One region of the Streptomyces shaanxiensis genome, then DNA from elsewhere that is predicted to be linked to it. Evidence: riboswitches for the same ligand, from Rfam matches in the RefSeq annotation. Region 1 holds a riboswitch; each other region holds the start of a gene.
What was found. Region 1 has a riboswitch for cyclic di-AMP ahead of ABD932_RS16930 (LysM peptidoglycan-binding domain-containing M23 family metallopeptidase). Riboswitches for the same ligand answer to the same signal wherever they lie in the genome.
Positions count from the first base shown of each region.

Region 2: linked by a shared signal. The riboswitch ahead of ABD932_RS39800 (C40 family peptidase) and the one ahead of ABD932_RS16930 (LysM peptidoglycan-binding domain-containing M23 family metallopeptidase) in region 1 are both predicted to bind cyclic di-AMP.
Region 3: linked by a shared signal. The riboswitch ahead of ABD932_RS33220 (transglycosylase family protein) and the one ahead of ABD932_RS16930 (LysM peptidoglycan-binding domain-containing M23 family metallopeptidase) in region 1 are both predicted to bind cyclic di-AMP.

Region 1 covers NZ_BAAAZY010000010.1:651,589-658,292, forward strand. The annotation lists gene ABD932_RS16925 (alpha-galactosidase) at 1-1,325, shown strand, start outside; cyclic di-AMP (ydaO/yuaA leader) riboswitch at 1,625-1,790, shown strand; gene ABD932_RS16930 (LysM peptidoglycan-binding domain-containing M23 family metallopeptidase) at 1,795-2,760, shown strand; gene ABD932_RS16935 (RIFT barrel domain-containing protein) at 3,025-3,546, shown strand; gene ABD932_RS16940 (GDSL-type esterase/lipase family protein) at 3,543-4,592, shown strand; gene ABD932_RS16945 (rhamnogalacturonan lyase family protein) at 4,592-6,487, shown strand; gene ABD932_RS16950 (DUF6250 domain-containing protein) at 6,471-6,704, shown strand, end outside.
Region 2 covers NZ_BAAAZY010000028.1:352,603-359,306, forward strand. The annotation lists gene ABD932_RS39790 (amidohydrolase) at 1-644, shown strand, start outside; gene ABD932_RS39795 (NAD-dependent epimerase/dehydratase family protein) at 781-1,839, shown strand; cyclic di-AMP (ydaO/yuaA leader) riboswitch at 1,981-2,156, shown strand; gene ABD932_RS39800 (C40 family peptidase) at 2,213-3,691, shown strand; gene ABD932_RS39805 (sugar ABC transporter substrate-binding protein) at 4,005-5,009, shown strand; gene ABD932_RS39810 (LacI family DNA-binding transcriptional regulator) at 5,097-6,098, opposite strand; gene ABD932_RS39815 (TIM barrel protein) at 6,343-6,704, shown strand, end outside.
Region 3 covers NZ_BAAAZY010000022.1:74,093-80,796, forward strand. The annotation lists gene ABD932_RS33195 (NAD(P)/FAD-dependent oxidoreductase) at 1-321, opposite strand, end outside; gene ABD932_RS33200 (Ppx/GppA phosphatase family protein) at 1,206-2,177, opposite strand; gene ABD932_RS33205 (DUF501 domain-containing protein) at 2,174-2,773, opposite strand; gene ABD932_RS33210 (FtsB family cell division protein) at 2,820-3,296, opposite strand; gene eno (phosphopyruvate hydratase) at 3,421-4,710, opposite strand; gene ABD932_RS33220 (transglycosylase family protein) at 5,033-5,722, opposite strand; cyclic di-AMP (ydaO/yuaA leader) riboswitch at 5,727-5,919, opposite strand; gene ABD932_RS33225 (transglycosylase family protein) at 6,115-6,704, opposite strand, start outside.

The DNA of each region.
Region 1 (6,704 bases):
TGCTGCGGCTGGCGGCGGGGGAGTCGTTCGTGACGCCCGTCTTCGCCGGGCTGTGGAGCGACGGCGGCTTCGGGGGCGCGAGCCGTGCCTGGCACGCCTACCAGCGTGCGCATGTGATCCCGGACGCCGATCGGGACCGGCCTGTGCTCTTCAACTCCTGGGAGGCGACCGAGTTCGACATCTCCGAGGAGCAGCAGGGCACCCTCGCCCGGCGGGCCGCGGCCATCGGCGTCGAGCTGTTCGTCGTCGACGACGGCTGGTTCGGGGCGCGCACCAGCGACCGCGCCGGGCTCGGCGACTGGACGCCCAACCCCGACCGCTTCCCGAACGGCCTCAAGCCCCTCGCCGACTACGTGCACGCCCTCGGTATGCAGTTCGGCATCTGGGTCGAGCCGGAAATGGTCAATCCGGACAGTGAGCTGTATCGCGCCCATCCGGACTGGGTGCAGCACCAAGAAGGACGAAAGAGGACAGAGTTCCGCAATCAGCTCGTACTGAACATCGCCCGCGAGGACGTCCAGGAGTACCTCTGGAACCAGCTCGACGGACTCCTCTCCAGTGCCCCGATCGACTACGTGAAGTGGGACTTCAATCGCTGCTTCAGTGACGCCGGCTGGCCCGGCGAGGCGTACCCGCAGCGGCTCTGGGTCGACCATGTGCATACCTTCTACGCCCTCTTGGACCGGCTGCGGGACGCCCACCCGGGAGTCGCCTTCGAGTCCTGCTCGGGCGGTGGCGGCCGGATCGACCTGGGTGTGCTGAGTCGTACCGACCAGGTGTGGACCTCCGACAACACCGACCCGCTCGACCGGCTCGCCATCCAGCACGGCTTCAGCCAGATCCATCCGGCGCGGGTCATGGCCGCATGGGTCACCGACAGCCCGAACAACCAGCTCAACGGCCGGGTCAGCTCGCTTCGGTTCCGGTTCGTGAGCGCCATGGCCGGGGTGCTCGGCGTCGGCGGCGACCTCACCCGGTGGACCGAGGGGGAGCTCACCGAGGCGCGGGAGTGGGTGGAGCTCTACAAGGAGATCCGTCCCGTCGTGCAGCGCGGGGACCTCTACCGGCTGCGGCCCCCGCGGGGCGGCCTGAGTGCCGTGCAGTACGTGCGCGGCGACGAGACGGTCGTCCTCGCCTGGCTCCAGTCGCAGAGCTACGGCGAGGCCGTGCCGGCGCTGCGGCTTCGCGGACTCGACCCGACAGCATCGTATGAATGCCGCGAAACGGGCGAAGTTCACCGAGGGGCCGTATTGCTGCATCACGGACTACTTATCGGTCTGCGTGGCGACCTCGATGCGACAGTTATCCGACTGCGTCGCATCTAGGCGTTCTGTCCGAATTAGCGCCTTCATTCCAACTCGCTCTGGAGTAAGGGGAGCTGGAGCAGTGTCACGTGAGGAGCGTCATATTCGTGACCGTGCGTCGCCCGTCATGTTCACGTAATTCACGCGCTTTTCAAGGGGTTTTGAGCCGGGTGGCGTGCCCATAATTTACGCAGTGTGACCGAGAATTCCCACAAGGGATCAACAGGAACGCATTCGGACGGAACCTCTCACTTGTTCCCGTGCGTCTTCCTCGCTTACGTTCGCCACCAATCCGGACGGACGCCTAATCCTGCCGCCGACCGGATCCCGCGCTAACTCACCCGTGTACGGCAGGAGCGGGGGACCCACAGGTACAACCGCCTGTTCCGGTCTCCGGAACGGCTTGGGGTCAAGTCGCGTTTCGACGCGGCCGGGCATCTCCAGCCCGCACCCGACAGCTCACCTCGCAGGCGCCGGAGAGGAATTCGCCATGCCCGCGAAGGGTAAGCACCGCCGTCCGAAGTCCCCGCGCTTCGCCCGCTCCATCGCCGTCGCCGGAACCGGCGGCGCCGCGCTCGCTCTCCCGCTGATCGGAGCCACCGGCGCCCACGCGGCTCCCGCGCAGTCCGTTTCGGAAAAGGCCGTTCAGACTCTTCCGGTCGCCGACAAGAAGGTGGCCGAGAAGAAGGCTGCCGAGAAGAAGGACGCGGACCGGAAGGCGGGTGTGCAGACCTATTCGGTGAAGGTCGGCGACTACCTTTCGAAGATCGCGGACGAGCAGAACGTCAGCGGCGGCTGGAAGAAGCTCTACGCCGACAACCGTGAGGCCGTCGGTGCGGATCCGTCCCTGATCCACCCCGGTCTGAAGCTCTCGATCGGCGGCAAGAAGGCCACGGCGAGCGCTCCCAAGTCGCCGTCCGCTTCCACGTCTTCCTCGCCTTCTTCCTCCTCTTCGGCCCCGAAGTCGTCGGACTCGTCCGCCTCGAAGTCCTCCGCGGCGAAGACGACCAAGGCCGCTCGGAGCGCCGAGACCACCAGCACCGCCAGTGGCTTCAGCGCCCCCCTGGCCACGTCCGCCGTCGGCACCGCGTACAAGGTGGCGGGCAGCATGTGGTCCAGCGGCTACCACACCGGCGTCGACTTCTCCGCCGCGACCGGCACCTCGCTGAAGGCGGTCGGCGCGGGCACCGTCGTCTCCGCCGGCTGGGGCGGGGCGTACGGCAACCAGGTCGTCATCCAGCTCGCCGACGGCTACTACGCCCAGTACGCCCACCTGTCGTCGCTCTCCGTCTCGGCCGGCCAGACCGTGACCGCGGGCCAGCAGATCGGCCTCTCCGGCGCGACCGGCAACGTGACCGGCCCGCACCTGCACTTCGAGATCCGCACCACGCCGGACTACGGCTCGGACGTCGACCCGGTCGCCTACCTCCGCTCCAAGGGCGTCGCCATCGGCTGACCCCCCACTCACCACCTCGCCTGACACGCAACCGAAGGCCGGACCCCGATCCCCGGGTCCGGCCTTCGGTGTGTTCGGCTCCGCCGGCCGGCGGTGATCCGCGACTGGAGGCCGCCGACCTCGGCACCGTTCATGATCGCTGCATTGCGGTCTTGTGGCAGGCGTGCCCCGGGCATCGACAGGGAGGGGAGAGTGAGGACACAGTGATCTCCGTACCGCCGCAAGCGCTTTCCATGCTGCCTTCCACGGCCCACGGAGGTCCCCGTGCCCGGCGTCGACCGACGCGCCGTCATCAAGGGCGCCGCAGTCGCGGCCGCCGCCGCCCAGTTCTCCCGGGCCCTGTCCCGCCCCGCCACGGCGGCGGACGGTGACGCCACCGAACTTCAGTGGCTGGAGGGCTCCACCCTCGACGCTCACGCGGACGCCACCTGGGGCGTGCCCTGGTCCCGTGGCGCACACCGGCCCGAGCAGCAGTTCCGGCTCGCAAGCGCGGACGGCGACGACGACGTGCCCGTGCAGACCTGGGGCACCGGCAACCGGCCCGACGGCTCGGTGAAGTGGACGGCGCACGCGATCGCGCCGGATGCGTCGAAGTCCGCCACGTACCGGCTCACCGCGGGCACCCCCGCCGCCCCGGCGCGGAAGGTGGCCGTAACGCGCTTCGCCGGACGCGTCGAGGCGTCCACAAGGACGACACGACGCTCGCCACGCGCCAACTCCTCGGCCCAGTGGGCGCTCGCGGCGATCCAGAACCTCGCCCTGATCGGAGACCGGATCCCGTCATGAGACGTACGTTCCTGACCGCGGCGCTTACCGCGGCGGTGATCACGGGGCCCGTCGGCGGTGGTGTACAGCCCGTCATGGCGTCCGGCGACTCGAACATCGTACGGCCGGATGACGGACGCCTCGCCTACGAGGGCCACTGGGGCCGGACCCCCGATGCCGCCACCACCGTCAACTCCGGTTCCCGGCTGACCTTCCGCTTCAGCGGCGACACGGCCCACGCCCTGTTCGACGTCTCGTCGATCACCGTGCCCGCGCAGATCTACGTCTCGGTCGACGGAGGTCCGAAGCGGCTGTACGCCGTCGACCGCAATGTCATCGCGATCGAGGCGACCGGTCGGGGGCCGCACACGGCAGAGCTGTCCGTGAAGGACGTCTTCTCCCGGGCCAACCGGTGGACGCCACCGCTGGAGACCGGCGTCGTGCTCACCGGCATCCGGGGCCGGGTCCTGCCCCAACATGCCCGGTATGTGAGGCAGTTGGCGTTCTACGGCGACTCCATCACCCAGGGCGTCCTGGCCCTGTGCGAGGTCAACACCTCCGACTGCGCCGACGGTACGGCCGCCTACCCCACCCTCGTCGCCGACGCCCTGCACGCCTCGCTCACCCAGGTCGGCTTCGGCCGGCAGGGCGTGATCCAGACCGGCAACGGCGGCGTGCCGGCCGCGCAGGACGCGTACGGCTGGAACTACGCGGGCTCCAGTGCGGACCCGGACCGCCGGGCCGACGTCATCGTCGTCAACCAGGGCACCAACGACGCGGCGTACGGCCCGGCCGAGTTCCGTGCCGCCTACCGCGCCTACCTCGGCAGGCTGCGGTCCGCCGCACCGCGCGCCCGCATTCTCGCGCTGCGCCCCTTCGACGGCACGCACGCCGACGACATCGCCGCCGTCGTGGACGAACTCGCGGACCGACGTGTCGAGTTCGTCGACACGTCCGACTGGCTCTCCCTGTCGGACGGGGACTTCAACGGAACCGTCCACCCCAGCGCCCAGGGCCACCGCAAGGCGGCCGACCGACTGATCGCCCTCATCACAAAGGAGCTCTAGTGCACGCCAACCGACGCCCAAGAATCGGCGCCGTCGCCGCGGCCGCCCTGCTGGCCGGGCTGTTCTCCGCGCCCGCCGGTCACGCCGCCGAACCGGGCCGCATCTCGGAGAACCTCGACCGCGGACTGGTCGCCGTACCCTCCGGCGAAGGCACCTTCCTCAGCTGGCGCCTGCTCGGCACCGAGTACGCGCGGCACGGCAGCGCCATCGCCTTCAACGTGTACAAGAACGGCCGCCGGCTGAACCGGGCTCCGGTCATCAACTCGACGACGTACCAGGACAACACCCGTGGCAAGGGGACGTATTCGGTACGTGCTGTGGTCAACGGGCATGAACAAAAGGCGAGTTCGGCCGCACTCGACTTCTCGCGAGGCTACGCCGAGATCCCGCTCGCCACCGCCGACGGCTACACCGTGCAGCACGCCTGGCCCGGCGACCTCGACGGCGACGGACGCTACGAACTCGTCGTCAGCCGTCTCTCCCAGACCCGTGACAGGCCCGACCTGCTGGAGGCGTACACCCTCACCGGCGACCGGCTGTGGCGCGTCGACCTCGGCCCCGGCTCGTACACCCAGGCCGGCGGAAACGGCGCCAACGACCCAGCACCCGCCGCGATCAGCGGTTCGACGGCGATCGGCGGCTACCGCAACGACGACAACGTCACCGTCTACGACCTCGACAGTGACGGGAGGGCCGAGGTGCTGGTGCACACGGCCGACGGCACGACCTTCGCGGACGGCTCGAAGGTCACCGCGGCCTCGCCCGCGAACCAGTTCGTCTCGGTCATCGACGGCGCGACCGGCACCGAGCGCACCCGGCAGCCCGTCCCCGACGACTTCGTCCCCGACGGCCCCTCCGGCGGCCACTTCGGCATCGCCTACCTCGACGGCGAACGCCCCAGCCTCGTCACCAAGTTGGTCACCCGGGTCGGCGCCAGGCGGGGCGCCTTCCGGATCCTCTTCCAGTCGTGGGACTTCAACGGCACGGACCTGAACCGCCGTTGGAAGTACGTCGTCCCGGCCGACGGCGGCGCGACCAGCTTCCACCAGATCCGCACCGTCGACGTCGACCAGGACGGCACGGACGAGATCGCGGACGGCAACTACGTCGTGAACAGCGACGGCACCCTGCGCTACGTCGTCGACGGTGCCGGACACGGCGACCGCTTCCACATCGCCGACCTCGACCCCGACCGCCCCGGCCTGGAGGGCTTCGCCATCCAGCAGGCGGAGCTGGGCGTCATACCGAAGTTCCCCTGGTACTACTACGACGCCGACAGCGGCGAGCGCCTGGTGACCGGGCAGCACCCGGCGGACTGGGAGAACGACACCGACATCGACGTCGGCCGCGGCAGCACCGGCGACATCGACCCGAACCACCCCGGCTACGAGTACTGGACGTCCACCGCCGACGTCACCGCACCGGGCGCGGGCGTCTACAACGTCCAGGACGGCCAGGTCTCCACGACCACGCCCAGCGTCAACTTCCGTATCTGGTGGGACGGCGACAAGGCGTCGGAGAACCTCGACTTCACTCACGTCGAGAAGTGGGACCCGGCCACCCGGACCAGCGCGAAGATCTTCGAGCCGTCCGGTGTCGTGTCGGGCGCCCGCAACGCCACCCCGTTCTACGGCGACATCGTCGGCGACTGGCGCGAGGAGATCCTCGCCGAGACCGCCGACCACACCGCCCTGCGCCTCTACACCACCACCGAGCCGACGAAGACGCGCATCTACACGCTCGCCCAGAACCCCGAGTACCGCCTCGGCTGGACCGTGCGCGGCTATCTGCAGTCGACGTACACCGACTACTACCTCGGCACCGAGACCCGTCGGATCCCCAAGCCCTCCCTCACCCTCCCGGAAGGAGCCGTCTCCCGTGACGACCACGCGTAGAGCCTTCGGAGCCCTCGCCGCCGGCGCCGCACTGGCCGCCCTCGCCCCCGCGACCACCGCGAGCGCCACTCCCAGCCATCGACGGCTGATCGCCCACGACGACTTCCGGCACGGCCTCGGCCAGTGGGCCGTGGAGCTGGAGAAGGGCGGTACCGTCACCGCCTCGCGCGGTGTGCTGGAGGTCGACGTGCCCGCGGGTGCGACGATCTGGTTCAAG
Region 2 (6,704 bases), on a different contig from region 1:
AGTTGCGCGAGATGATCCGGCTGGCGCACGAGGCCGGCTTCCAGCTGGGCGTGCGCGTCACCGGGGACCGGGCCATCGACACGGTCGTGGACGCCTTCGTCGCCGCGAACACGGCCGCGCCCCGCCCGGACGCCCGGCACTACGTCATCCACGGCGACTTCATCGGCGCCGACAGCCTCGCCAAGCTGGCCGCACACGGCTACGGGGTCAACATGAACCCCGCCATCAAGTGGACCATCTCCGACCTGATGGACGAGGTCATCGGCACCGAACGCTCCGCCTACCAGTGGCCCGTGCGTACCGCCGTCGAGGCCGGTGTCGCGGTCTGCGCCGGCTCCGACGCGCCGATCACCGCGCCCGACTGGCGGCAGGGCGTGGCCGCGATGATGCTGCGCGAGTCGAAGGCGAGCGGACGGCAGAGCGGCCCCGAGCAGTGCGTGGACCTGGCCGAGGCACTGCGGGCGTACACGATCAACCCGGCCCGGCAGGACTTCGCCGAGGAGTGGAAGGGTTCCGTCGAGGTCGGCAAGGTCGCGGACCTGTGTGTCCTGGACCGTCCGCTGCTGGACCTGGACCCGCACTCGATCACGGACACCGAGGTGATGATGACGGTGTTCGACGGGCGGATCGTGTACGAGCGCTGAGGGCTCCGTCTGCGCTGAGGGTTCCGCCTGCGCTGAAGGCGCCGTCTGGGCTGAAGGCTTCGCGTTGAAGCATGGCCGTGCACAGGTGACGCCGCTACCGTGATCGACCGGCTTCCGCGCGGGAGAAGGAGTGACGGTGGGCGCAGTCGGGTCGAAGACCGTGTTGGTCACCGGTGGCAGCGGGTTCGTCGGCAGCCATCTGGTCAAGCGGCTTCTGGAGCGAGGGTACGAGGTCCACAGCACCGTACGGAGCACCGCAGACCCGGCGAAGGTGCGCCCGCTGCGGGAGATGCAGGAGGCGCACCCCGGCCGACTCTCCCTGTTCGAGGCGGACTTGCTCAAGGAGGGCTCCTTCGACGAGGCGATGAGCGGCTGCCGGGTCGTGTTCCATGTGGCCTCGCCGTTCCGCATGCCGGAGAAGATCAAGGACGGCCGCCGGGACATGGTCGACCCGGCCCTGCTCGGCACCCGCAACGTGCTGGCGGCCGTCGAGCGGACGCCCACGGTCGACAGGCTCGTCCTCACCTCCACCGTGGGCGCGATCTTCGGCGACTACGCGGACGTCCTGGCCATGGACGACGCCGTACTGTCGGAGCGGTACTTCAACACCACCAGCACGGTGGAGAACAACCCCTACCACTACGCCAAGACGGTCGCGGAGCGCGCGGCCTGGGACGCCGAGGCCGCCCAGGGCCGCTGGCGGCTGGTGACGGTCAACCCCGGCCTGATCCTCGGCCCTTCCCTCACCCCCGCCTCGGAGTCCGGCAGTCTGTTCCTGCTGGAGGAGCTGTTCAAGGGCTACTTCTTCTACGGTGCCCCGGACTTCAGCTTCACCACGGTGGACGTCCGCGAGGTGGCCGAGGCGCACATCGCCGCCGCGGAGAACCCGGACGCGAAGGGCCGTTACATCCTCGCCGCCCCGACCATGACGTCCTTCCACGAGATGGCCCGCATCCTCCGGACCCGCCACCCCCGCGACCTCCGCCTACCGCGTTCCGCACTCCCGCACTGGCCGGTGCGCGTCCTGGGCCCGGCCTTCGGACTCACCCAGGACTACATCCGGGGGCACCTCGGCATCCGCTTCCGGGTGGACAACAGCCGGAGCGTGAGCGAACTCGGCATCAGCTACCGCCCGATCGAGCAGACGGTCCTCGATCATTACGCGGCGTGGCGGAGCCAACGCGCCGCGAAGTGAATTCGGCCGCCGGTCCGCCCCGAGCGTCGAAGGTCACAAAAACGTATCGGACATTTCACACGTCAACCTTCACGTGAGTCACACAAGTTGGCTAGGTTACGCCTAGGCAGCACGACGACCTCCGGCGAACCCCGTCGGGACGTGCGGCCTCCGCCGAGTCCGGTAGGTCCCCAGGGGCCGCTGGAGCCGGGGACCCAACCGAAACTTGGGGTGAATCGGCCCAACTACCCTTCGGGGCAAGGGCCGTAGGGCACACCTTCCGGAAACGACCGCCCGAACCCGTCAGCTAACTCGGTAGGCGGATCACGGAAGGAGTACGTCGCCCATGGCGCCGGAACGCACCGCGCGTCCGGGGGCTTTGAGCCTCCCCGGCATGCGCAATTCCGCACTCGCGTCGGCGGCTCTCACCTCTGTGGCCCTGCTCGCCCAGACGGCCAACGCCGCCCCCTCCGCAGGAGACGAGGCCCCGAGCCGCGAGGAGGTCAGTCGACGGGTCAGCTCCCTGTACGACCAGGCCGAGTCCGACACCGGCACCTTCAACGCCACGCGCGCCGCGGCGACAGGACCGCGCAAGCGCGCCGACCGGCCCACGGACGCCGGACGCAGGCCCGTCGGCGAGGCCGGCAGTGGCCGGAGCGAGGAGAGCAGGCGCAGCGACCCCGCACTCGACAATGTCGCCCGGCAGTGGTTCGACGTCGCCCGCTCGAAGCTTGGCCCGACCGTCCCGGCCGCGTTGCCGAGGGACAGAATGCCGGACCGTCCCACCGGGACACGGCCCGCCCGCTCGGCGGAGCGCGCGCTGGAGGGCCTCACCGAACTGGGACGGGAGCCGTCCGGCCGCGCAGCCCTGGAGCTGCCCGCCGCACCCGTCGCCGAGCTCCCGGCAGCCGGGGCCACTGGAACGGCTCCCATGGCGGAGCTGACCGCGGGCCCGATCGCCGCCCTGCCTCCCGCCCCCGAGGCACCGCCTGCCCTGCCCGCCCCGACGGCCGACCCTCAGCGGTCCCCCCTCCGGACGACCAAGGAGCAGAACCAGCGCAAGCTCGACCGCGCCCGCGAGTTGCTGTCCGCGTACACGGTGCGGCAGAGCATGGAACTCACGCCCCTCGAGGCCCCGTTGGGCCAGGCCCCGGCCGCCGACACCTGGAGCGCCACACCGGCCCCGGTCCAGCCCTCGGCCGAGACACAGTGGCAGGCACTGCAGGACCTCGGCGCATCCGACCTGACCCCGGTCCCGGCGGGCACAACAGCCTGGTCCGGCACGGCAGTTCAGCCCGCCTACGCCCCTTCCGCGGCCGCCACCGACCAGAGCACCGCCGCGAGTCAGGTCCTGGACACCGGCCAGACCTACACCACTGGCCAGGCCCTCGGCACCGGCCAGCCCTACACCACCGGCCAGTCCCTCGACACCGGCCAGACCTACGCCACCAGTCAGCCCTTCGACACGAGCACCGCCCTCACCACCGTCACAGCCACCACCGCCACCACCGCCCCCCAGGACACCCGAGCCATGCGGGCACTGGACTTCGCCCGCGCCCAGATCGGCAAGCCCTGCGTGTGGGGGACGACAGGCCCGGACGCGTACGACGGCGGGGGCCTCGCCCAGGCCGCCTGGAGGGCCGCCGGCATCACACTCCCCCGCACCCCGCAGGAACAGGCGACCGCGGGCCGGGGCATCGCCCTCACCTATGCCGAGCCCGGCGACCTGGTCCTCTTCCACGTCGGCCACGTCGGCATCTACTCCGGAAACGGCATGATGATCCACGCCCCCGGTCCGGGACGGGTCATACGCGAGGAGCCGATCGACCACGCCGGCGAGTCGGCGATCCACAGCGTGATACGCCCGGCCTGACCGGTCGGAGCGCACCCTTCCCGAAGCGTCGGTCGTCCGCCGCCCCGCCTCCGAGAGGCGGGGCGGCTTCGCGTTTCCCCGCCGGTGAAGCGGACCTCGACGCCGATCGCCACGCCCACCGCGACGCCCCCTCCACCTCGGCTTTGTCGATACGTCCTGACAAGCCCATTGACACCCGCCTCCGGGCGACCGCATAGTACGTGCCACTAGAGCGCGCTAGTAACGCGCTCCAGCCGTATCCGACGGGCGGTGACCCGTGACCCTCCCCCCACCTGAAAACCCGCCCTGATCAGCACAGCGAGGTGCATGGGACATGCGCAGACACCACCGAGCCGCCGCTCTGACCGCCACCGCCGTGGCCGGCGTCCTGTTCGCCGCGGGCTGCTCCAGCAGCTCCGGCGGCAAGGACTCCGAGGAAGGCGCCGCGGACGCCTCGGCGGGCAAGGCCACCACGCCCCGGATGACCGTGGCCATGATCACTCACGCCGCCCCCGGCGACACCTTCTGGGACCTGATCCGCAAGGGCGCCGAGGCCGCCGCCGCCAAGGACAACATCAAGCTCGTCTACTCCAGCGACCCCAGCGCCGGCAACCAGGCCAACCTGGTGCAGAACGCCATCGACCAGAAAGTCGACGGCATCGCGCTGACCGCGGCCAAGCCCAGCGCCATGAAGGCCGTCGTCGCCAAGGCCACCGCCGCCGGCATCCCGGTCGTCGGCTTCAACTCCGGCCTGGACGACTGGAAAGACCTCGGCATGCTCCAGTACTTCGGGCAGGACGAGAACATCGCCGGCCAGGCCTTCGGCGAGCGGCTGGGCGAGAGCGGCGCCAAGCACGCCCTGTGCGTCATCCAGGAACAGGGCCACGTCGCCCTCGAGGCCCGCTGCGCCGGTCTGAAGAAGGGCTTCAAGGGCACCACCGACACCCTCTACGTCAACGGCACCGACATGCCGTCCGTGAAGTCGACGATCACCGCCAAGCTCCAGCAGGACTCCTCCATCGACCAGGTGGTCACCCTCGGCGCACCCTTCGCCCTGACCGCCGTGCAGTCGGTGTCCGACGCCGGAAGCAAGGCCAAGATCGCCACCTTCGACCTCAACAAGGAGCTCGTCACCGCCGTCCAGGACGGCAAGGTCGAGTTCGCCGTCGACCAGCAGCCCTACCTCCAGGGCTACCTCTCCGTCGACTCGCTGTGGCTGTACAAGACCAACGGCAACTTCAGCGGCGGCGGCACCGCGCCGGTGCTGACCGGACCCGCGTTCATCACCAAGGACAACGTCGACGCTGTCGCCGAGTTCGCCGCCAAGGGAACGCGGTAACCCCCAGAACGGGCGGGGCCGGCCGTGACCGCGACGGGGCACGGCCGGCCCCGCCTCACCGCTCTCTCAGAGCCTGCGCCCAGGCTCTCAGGCCGGCTCCTTCGGGGCCGGTCCGCTCGTGCCCCGGACGACGAGCTTCGGGTCCAACACGGCCTCGCGCGGCTCCAGTTCCCGGTTCTCCAGCCGCTCCACGGCGAACCGCACCGCGTTCTCGGCCATCAGCAGCGCGTCCTGACGGACCGTCGTCAGGCCGATCGGCATCAGGTGGGAGAGGTGGCTGTCGTCGTAGCCGATCACCGACAGGTCGCGTGGGACCTCGACGCCCGCGCGGGTCAGGGACATCAACAGACCCATGGCGCAACGGTCGTTGCCCGCCAGGACGGCGGTGGGCAGGGGCAGTCCCCGGTCGCGCTCGGCGAGGAGCAGCAGCCCGGTCTCGATGCCCGACTCCTCGGTGTGGGCGCCGGGGATCACCCGCGCCTCGGACTCCAGACCGTGTCGACGCATCGCGGCCCGGTACGCGCGCCGCCGCTCGGCCGAGCCGGGGCCGCGCCCGCCGTCGATGTGCACGATCCGGCGGTGGCCCAGCTCCACGAGGTGGTCCATGGCCTGCCGTACGCCCTTGCCCTCGGCGCTGTGCACGAAGTCCACGTGGGCACCCGGGGCGCGGCGGGCGACCGAGACGGTCGCGGCACGGTGGCCGAGTTCGTCGAGGTAGCCCGGGTCGGCGTCAGGGGCGAGCAGGATCAGCCCCTCGCAGCGGTGGCTGAGCAGCGCCTCGATCGCCTTGGCCTCGCCACGGCCCGGAGTGGTGCCGGAGAGCAGGACGTCGTAGCCGAGCCGTTCGGCCTCCGGATAGATGCCCTCGATGAGGTCGGTGTGGAAGGTCTGCTGGACGATGAACATCACGCCGAGCGTGCGGCTGCGCCCGCGCGCGAGCAGCCGGGCCGCGTTGTCGGGCCGGTAGCCGATCTCGTCGGCGACGCGCAGGACCCGCTCACGGGTCTCCTGGCTCGCCCCCGGCTGGTCGCGGAAGACGATCGAGACGAGCGCCCGGGACACGCCCGCCTTCTCGGCGACATCCGCCATCGTGGGCCGCTGCCTGCCCGATCCGTCCACCTGTGCACCCACCTTTCGACGCCGCTCACCTTAGCCGGATCGCGAAAACGCCTGCCGGATCGCGAAGATCCGCGGCCGGGTCTCGCAATCTCCCGGCAACAAGCTATTGACATGACATTTGGACCAGGGTCATCGTACTCGGACTAGAGCGCTCTAGTAGAGCGCGACAGCACAATCGTCCAGTGGCTTCCGTCCCCTCCCCGAAGGACCCGTCATGGCAACGGCGCCAACCTCGCTCCGCACCACCGCGGGCAATCTCTGCCTGGGCTCGGCCCCCGACTCCTGGGGCGTCTGGTTCCCCGAGGACGACCAGCAGGTCCCGTACACCCGCTTCCTCGACGAGCTCGCCGCGGCCGGGTACACATGGCTGGAGCTCGGCCCGTACGGCTACCTCCCCACCGACCCGGCCGTCCTCGCCGAGGAGCTCGCCGTGCGCGGCCTCAAGGTCTCCGGCGGCACCGCGTTCGGCGCGCTGCACCGCCCCGAGGCCTGGGACGAGATGCTCGCCCACGTCCGCCAGGTCGCCACGCTGACCGCCGCCGCGGGCGCACACCACCTCGTCCTCATCCCGCCCAT
Region 3 (6,704 bases), on a different contig from region 1:
GTCGAAGGGCAGCTCGTACGCCTCGCCGACCAGCGGGGCGATCGTTGCGACCTTGCGGTCCTGGTCGATGGTGGTGACCCGACCGGTGAGGACCTCCGCCTTGGGCAGCACGCGTCGCAGCGGGACGACGACGTGGCGCGGGGAGATGCTGCCGGCGGCGGCTTCGGGGAGGAAGGGCTGGTAGGTCATGTACGACCGGGGGTCGACGACCGTGACGGTCGCCTCGCCGTAGCGCATCTTCTTGAGGATGCGCCGAGCTGCGTACAGGCCTACGTACCCACCGCCTACTACGAGGATCCTGGGACGCTCCGTGGTGCTCATGCCATCGAGTATCCACCCGCCCCAGGGGGGTCGCTCGTGCGCCCCTTCACAAGCTCTTGCAGGCCCTGTGCTACACTCCCCGGCCCGCGTGACGCAGGTCATGGTCACGATCGGGAACCCGGTTGCGTTACGACCCGTTGTCAATGCCGCGTGAGCTGGCTCTCTGTCCCGCCGGGCCTCCTGTGAGCGGACCGAAACACCCTCCGCCGCCGGCTCCCTGGAGCCTCTTTACACCGCCCATCTGAACATGTTCAAGGGCCTGTTCACCCCTCGGAAGGGTCAACCGGCCCCCGTCCGTGCTTCTACAGGGCCGAATTCCTTGTGAAGAACTTCACGAAGTTTCTTCGGCGGGCGCGCGCAAGGGGCCGCGAAGGGGCCTGGAAGCACCTCCAGGAGGCGCTCATACGCTAGCCGACCTGCTCAGCCGACGGCTACCGCGCAGTAACGAACGAGACCCGGACCACCCTCCGGCAGCGACCTGGATCACCGTTCACCCGTCGGCCGCACTCCGCGCGCGAACGGTCAGAAGTGTGCATAGCGTGCAGCCATGATCACTACACAGAAGGCCCTCAAGCGGGCCACCGCGCGAATAGTCTCTGTCGGCGCTGCCCTGGGCATCGCCCTTGCGTTGGGGGCAGCGTCGGCCGCATCCCCTGCGGCCGCGGCACCCGCCCACCACGCCGCCGTAAAGGCGTCCGCACATGGTGGCCACCACCACGGTCACCACCACGGGCACCACGGGCACCACGGTCACCACCACGGCGACGATGGGGGGTGCAGCGGCCTCATCGTTCTCCTCTGCAACTGACGGACAGCCCGCAAGGGCACGGCAAACGGCCCCGGTTCCTCCCGAGAGGACCGGGGCCGTTCCACGTCACCGCACGTCAGTCGGCGCGCTTGCCGTCCTCGGCGTCCTCGGCCACCTTGAAGGCGATGCCGTCCAGGATGTCGTGCTCGCTCACCACGACCTCCTCGGCGCCGATCCGCTCCATGATCGCGAGCAGCACGAGGGCGCCCGCAGCGATGACGTCAACTCGCCCCGGATGCATGGACGGTACGGCCGCGCGCTCCGCGTGCGTGGAGTGCAGAAGCCAGTCGGTGATCTCCCGGACCCGGTCGTGGCCGATCCGGGAGTGGTGGATGCGGGTCGAGTCGTACTCGGGCAGGTCCTGGGCGATCGCCGACACCGTGGTGACCGAACCGGCGAGCCCCACCAGGGTCCTGGCCTCGCGCAGCGGCACCGTCTCCTCGGCGAGGTCGAGGGCCGCCTCGATGTCGGCCCGCATCGCCGCGATCTGCTCCTCGGAGGGCGGGTCGGAGACGACGCCGTCGCGGACCAGGTGACGCTCGGTCATCCGCACGCAGCCGACGTCCACCGAGCGTGCCGCGCGGACGTGCTCCTCGCCGACGACGAACTCGGTCGACCCGCCGCCGATGTCCACGACGAGGTAGGGCCGGTGCACGTCCTCCCGCCCCGTCAGCTCCTTCGTCGCGCCCGTGAAGGAGAACTCGGCCTCCTGGTCGCCGGTGACGACCTCGGGCTCGACACCCAGGATGTCCATGACCCCGCGCACGAACTCGTCCCGGTTCTCGGCGTCCCGGGAGGCGGACGTGGCCACGAAGCGCAGCCGCTCGGCGCCGTGCTCCTTGATGATCGCCGCGTAGTCACGGCAGGCGGCGAAGGTCCGCTCCAGCGCCTCGGGGGCGAGCCGGCCCGTTCGGTCGACGCCCTGGCCGAGCCGCACGATGGTCATACGGCGGTCCAGGTCGACGAGTTCCCCGGTCGCCGGGTCCACATCGGCGACCAGGAGCCGGATGGAGTTGGTACCGCAGTCGATGGCGGCGACGCGGGTCACTTGTCGTCCTCCTCGCCCAGCGGGGTCGCCTCGAAGAAGCCGCCGCCGTTCGCACCGAGCTTCTTGATGTCCTCCTGCGTCGCCGACGGAGACACGCAGGGGCCCTTGGCCCACCACTCCGGCAGCATCGCGATCGCCTCGTCGCCGAGGGGGTTGACCCCGGGACCGGCCGCCAGGGAGTGGCCGACCAGGACGTGCAGGCACTTCACCCGGTCCGGCATGCCGCCCGCGCTCGGGAAGCCCTTCAGCTCCTCGATCTCGTCGCGCCGCCGGATGTAGTCCTCGTGCGCGGCACGGTACGCGGCGGCCAGCTCCGGGTCGGTCTCCAGCCGCGCCGTCATCTCCTTCATCACGCCGTTCGCCTCCAGCGTGCCGATCGCCGACGCCGCCTTCGGGCACGTCAGGTAGTACAGCGTCGGGAAGGGCGTGCCGTCGGGCAGCCGAGGGGCCGTCTCGACCACGTCCGGCTGCCCGCACGGGCACCGGTGCGCGATCGCGCGCAGTCCGCGCGGCGGACGTCCGAGCTGCTGCTTGAAGGCCTCGACGTCCGCGTCGGTGGGCTCGGTGCGCGGGGTGGGCGGCGGGGGCGTTTCCATGCCTGTCTTTCTATAGGTGTTCACTGGCCGGGGTCACTGGTCGGCCTCACTGGTCGGAGGCGTCGGCCTTGTCGATCCCGTCCCAGATGTTCGAGTACCAGGGGCGGTCGGCCGCGGCCACGTCGGCCCGCGACTGCCTGGCCGCGTCCGGGTCGACCACGATGTAGCCGGTCTCCCCCGGCATCACATAGTGCAGCCGCCGCCGGATCTCCTGCTCGGCGTACGCGTCGTCCTGCCAGCGTGCCTTGGTGTCGCGCAGTTCCTCGACCCGTTCGGCGGCCTCTTCCTTCTGCCGCCGCATGTCCGCGATCTCGGCACGCTGGGAGACGTACTGCCTTATCGGGTAGGCGAGCGCCACGACCATGGAGCAGAGGACCAGCGCGAGCAGCGCGGCGCGTCCGGTGAGCCTGGAGCGCCGGGCCTGCCGCTTGGTCTGGGAGCGGTAGACACGGGCCGCCGTCTGCTCGCCGAGCAACCGGATCCTGGTCGCGGTGGAGAACCGGTCCCGGTCCTTCACGGCCATGTTCCCCGCCTCCCGTTTCACATGCGTACGTCCCCGCACACGGTACGGGACCGAGTACGGGGACGTACGTATGACTGGCTAAGCCTTACCCAGGTGGGGTCAGCGGGGTCAGCCCTTGCTGTGCTCAGTGGTTCGCAGAGCGAAACCGCGGGAAGGCGGAGCGGCCGGCGTACACCGCCGCGTCGTCGAGGATCTCCTCGATGCGCAGCAGCTGGTTGTACTTGGCGACGCGCTCGGAGCGGGCCGGGGCGCCGGTCTTGATCTGGCCGCAGTTGGTGGCGACGGCCAGGTCGGCGATGGTGACGTCCTCGGTCTCGCCGGAGCGGTGGGACATCATGCACTTGAAGCCGCTGCGCTGGGCCAGCTCGACGGCGTCCAGGGTCTCGGTCAGGGAGCCGATCTGGTTGACCTTGACCAGGAGCGCGTTGGCGGCGTTCTCGTCGATGCCGCGGGCCAGGCGCTCGGGGTTGGTGACGAACAGGTCGTCGCCGACGAGCTGGACCTTGTCACCGAGCTTGGCGGTGATGGTCTTCCAGCCCTCCCAGTCGTCCTCGAACAGCGGGTCCTCGATGGAGACGAGCGGGTACGCCTCGACGAGCTCGGCGTAGTACTCGGTCATCTCGGCGGCGGAGCGGGACTTGCCCTCGAAGGTGTAGGAGCCGTCCTTGTAGAACTCGGACGCGGCTACGTCGAGCGCCAGGGCGATCTGCTCGCCGGGGGTGTAACCGGCCTCCTTGATCGCCTCGAGGATGAGGTCGAGGGCCTCGCGGTTGGAGCCGAGGTTCGGGGCGAAGCCGCCCTCGTCGCCGAGGCCGGTGGCCAGGCCCTTGCTCTTCAGGACCTTCTTGAGGGTGTGGTACACCTCGGTGCCCCAGCGCAGCGCCTCGGAGAAGGACTCCGCGCCGATCGGGGCGATCATGAACTCCTGGATGTCCACGTTGGAGTCGGCGTGCGAGCCGCCGTTCAGGATGTTCATCATCGGCACCGGCAGCAGGTGCGCGTTCGGGCCGCCCAGGTAGCGGAAGAGGGGGAGGTCGGAGGCCTCGGAGGCGGCGTGGGCCACGGCGAGGGAGACGCCGAGGATGGCGTTGGCGCCGAGGGAGCCCTTGTTGTCGGTGGCGTCCAGGTCGAACATGGCCTGGTCGATCAGGCGCTGCTCGGTGGCGTCGTAGCCGACGAGCTCCGGGCCGATCTGCTCGATGACGGCGAGGACGGCCTTCTCGACACCCTTGCCCAGGTAGCGGTTGGGGTCACCGTCGCGGAGCTCGATGGCCTCGAAGGCGCCCGTCGAGGCGCCGGACGGAACGGCGGCACGACCCGTGCTGCCGTCGTCGAGGCCAACCTCGACCTCGACCGTGGGGTTGCCTCGGGAGTCCAGGATTTCCCGGGCTACGACGACGTCGATGGACGGCACGAGCATCTCCTTCTTGGGATGTGACGCGGGTACGCAGACCGCGGTGGGTGCTGCGAGATGAGCCTAACCGGCTCCGGGCGATCGGCCAGCGGTCGACCGCTCCGTGAACAGAACCGAGAGCGAATTGTTTCCGAACGGAACAAAAACCCACGGTACACACCGATGCACAACCGCGGGGCGCAAAAGAAAACCCCGCCCCGGTGCGTACGGGGGAACACGCACCGGAGCGGGGAGCCCGTGGGGGACGGGGGTGACCCTCACGAGGTCTTCACTATGAGGTCCACGTATGTGAGGGCGCTGTGGTTCAGCTACCTGCCCGCTGTTACTTCAGGTGCAGCTGCTGACCCGGGTAGATCAGGTCGGCGTCCTCGACGATGTCCTTGTTCAGCTTGAACAGCTTCTCCCAGCCGCCCTTGACGTCGTGCTCGGCGGCGATGGTGCTGAGGGTGTCGCCCTTGGCGACCTTGTACTCGCCGTCACCCTTCTTGACCTTCTTGCCGGTCGGGGTGGTGACGGTCTTGGTCGACTTCTTGGCGGCCGGGCGCTCGGTGGAGCGGGAGGCCGACTGCTGCTCGCTGGAGCGGGTGGTGGTCTCGGTGCTCTGCGAGGAACCGCTCGACGAGGAGCCGGAGTAGGCGGCGCTCGACAGGCCGGTGCCGCAGTGCGGCCAGGCACCCTTGCCCTGGCCCGCGAGGACCTTCTCGGCTATCTGGATCTGCTGGTCCTTGCTGGCCTGGTCGGCGGTGGCGGCGAACTGCGTGCCGCCGTACGCGGCCCAGGTGGAGGCGGAGAACTGCAGACCGCCGTAGTAGCCGTTGCCGGTGTTGATCGACCAGTTGCCGCCCGACTCGCACTGGGCGACGGCGTCCCACTCGGAGGCGGTGGCGGCGGAGGCGCTGCCGGCGGCCATCAGCGGGGCGGCGACGGCGGCGGCACCGGTGACGCCGACGACGGCGATGGCGCGAGCGGCCTTGGACGGACGACGGTGCTTGCCCTTGCTGGAAAACAGCATGGAGAGATCCCCTCACCGACGCCTGCGAGGTGAGCTGTCGGGTTCGGGCCGGTTGAGTTGCCCGGCCGCGCACCGATGGTGTCCAGTGCGCGACTTCACCCCAAGCCGACTCCGGCCGTGCGGCCCCGAAGGGCCTCAACTGCCGGACCCGGCGCAAACCTTGGGTCCCCCGCTCCTGCCTACGGCGCTTGACGCGACGACTGTTCCCGTACGGCCGCTGGCAGGATTCGGCGTTGCGGCAGCCGGGGCTCGTGGTGACGAGCGGTCACGACCGTAGACACGCGATTCGCGGAATGACAAAGACGATCAGGGCTTCTGAGATCTATCTCTCAGCACTTCCAAAACGGACATTCAGGTGTGAAGCAGGACGTGAACTCCCGCTGCTTTTCGCCCTATTCGGCAGGGACTTCCAGGGTCTGACCGGGGAAGATGTGGTTCGCGTCAGCACCGATGTCCTGCTTGTTCGCCTGATACAGCGCACGCCACCCGCCGTCGAGGTCAAGAGAGTCGGCGATGGAGGCGAGAGTGTCGCCCGCGCGGACGGTGTACGAGGCGTGGCGACCGGGGGACTTGACGGCTCCGTCGGCGGTCTCGCTCTCGTCGGCGGTGGCACCGCGATGGCGCCCGGAGCCGGCCGCGGCGTCGACCGCGTCGGCGGCGCCGGTGTCGACGAGGCCCCAGGAGCCCACACCCTGCTCCGAGTTGTCCCGAATGTCGCCTTCGGGGGTCCCTGTCGGGGAACCGTCGGGCGACTGTGAGGCCTCTGTGTCGGATGACGTACCGGACTTGACGGAGCTGTCGGTCGTACCGGAAGAAGAGGGCGAAGAGGAGGAATCCTTGGACGATTCGGACGAATCATCGGCGGAGTCGCTCGACGAGCCGGGGGAATTCGAGGCGGTCGAGGAGTCGTCGGACGCCCCCTCGGACTGCGACGAACCCGACGAGTTGGATGATCCTGCCGATCCGGACGAGCCGGACAATC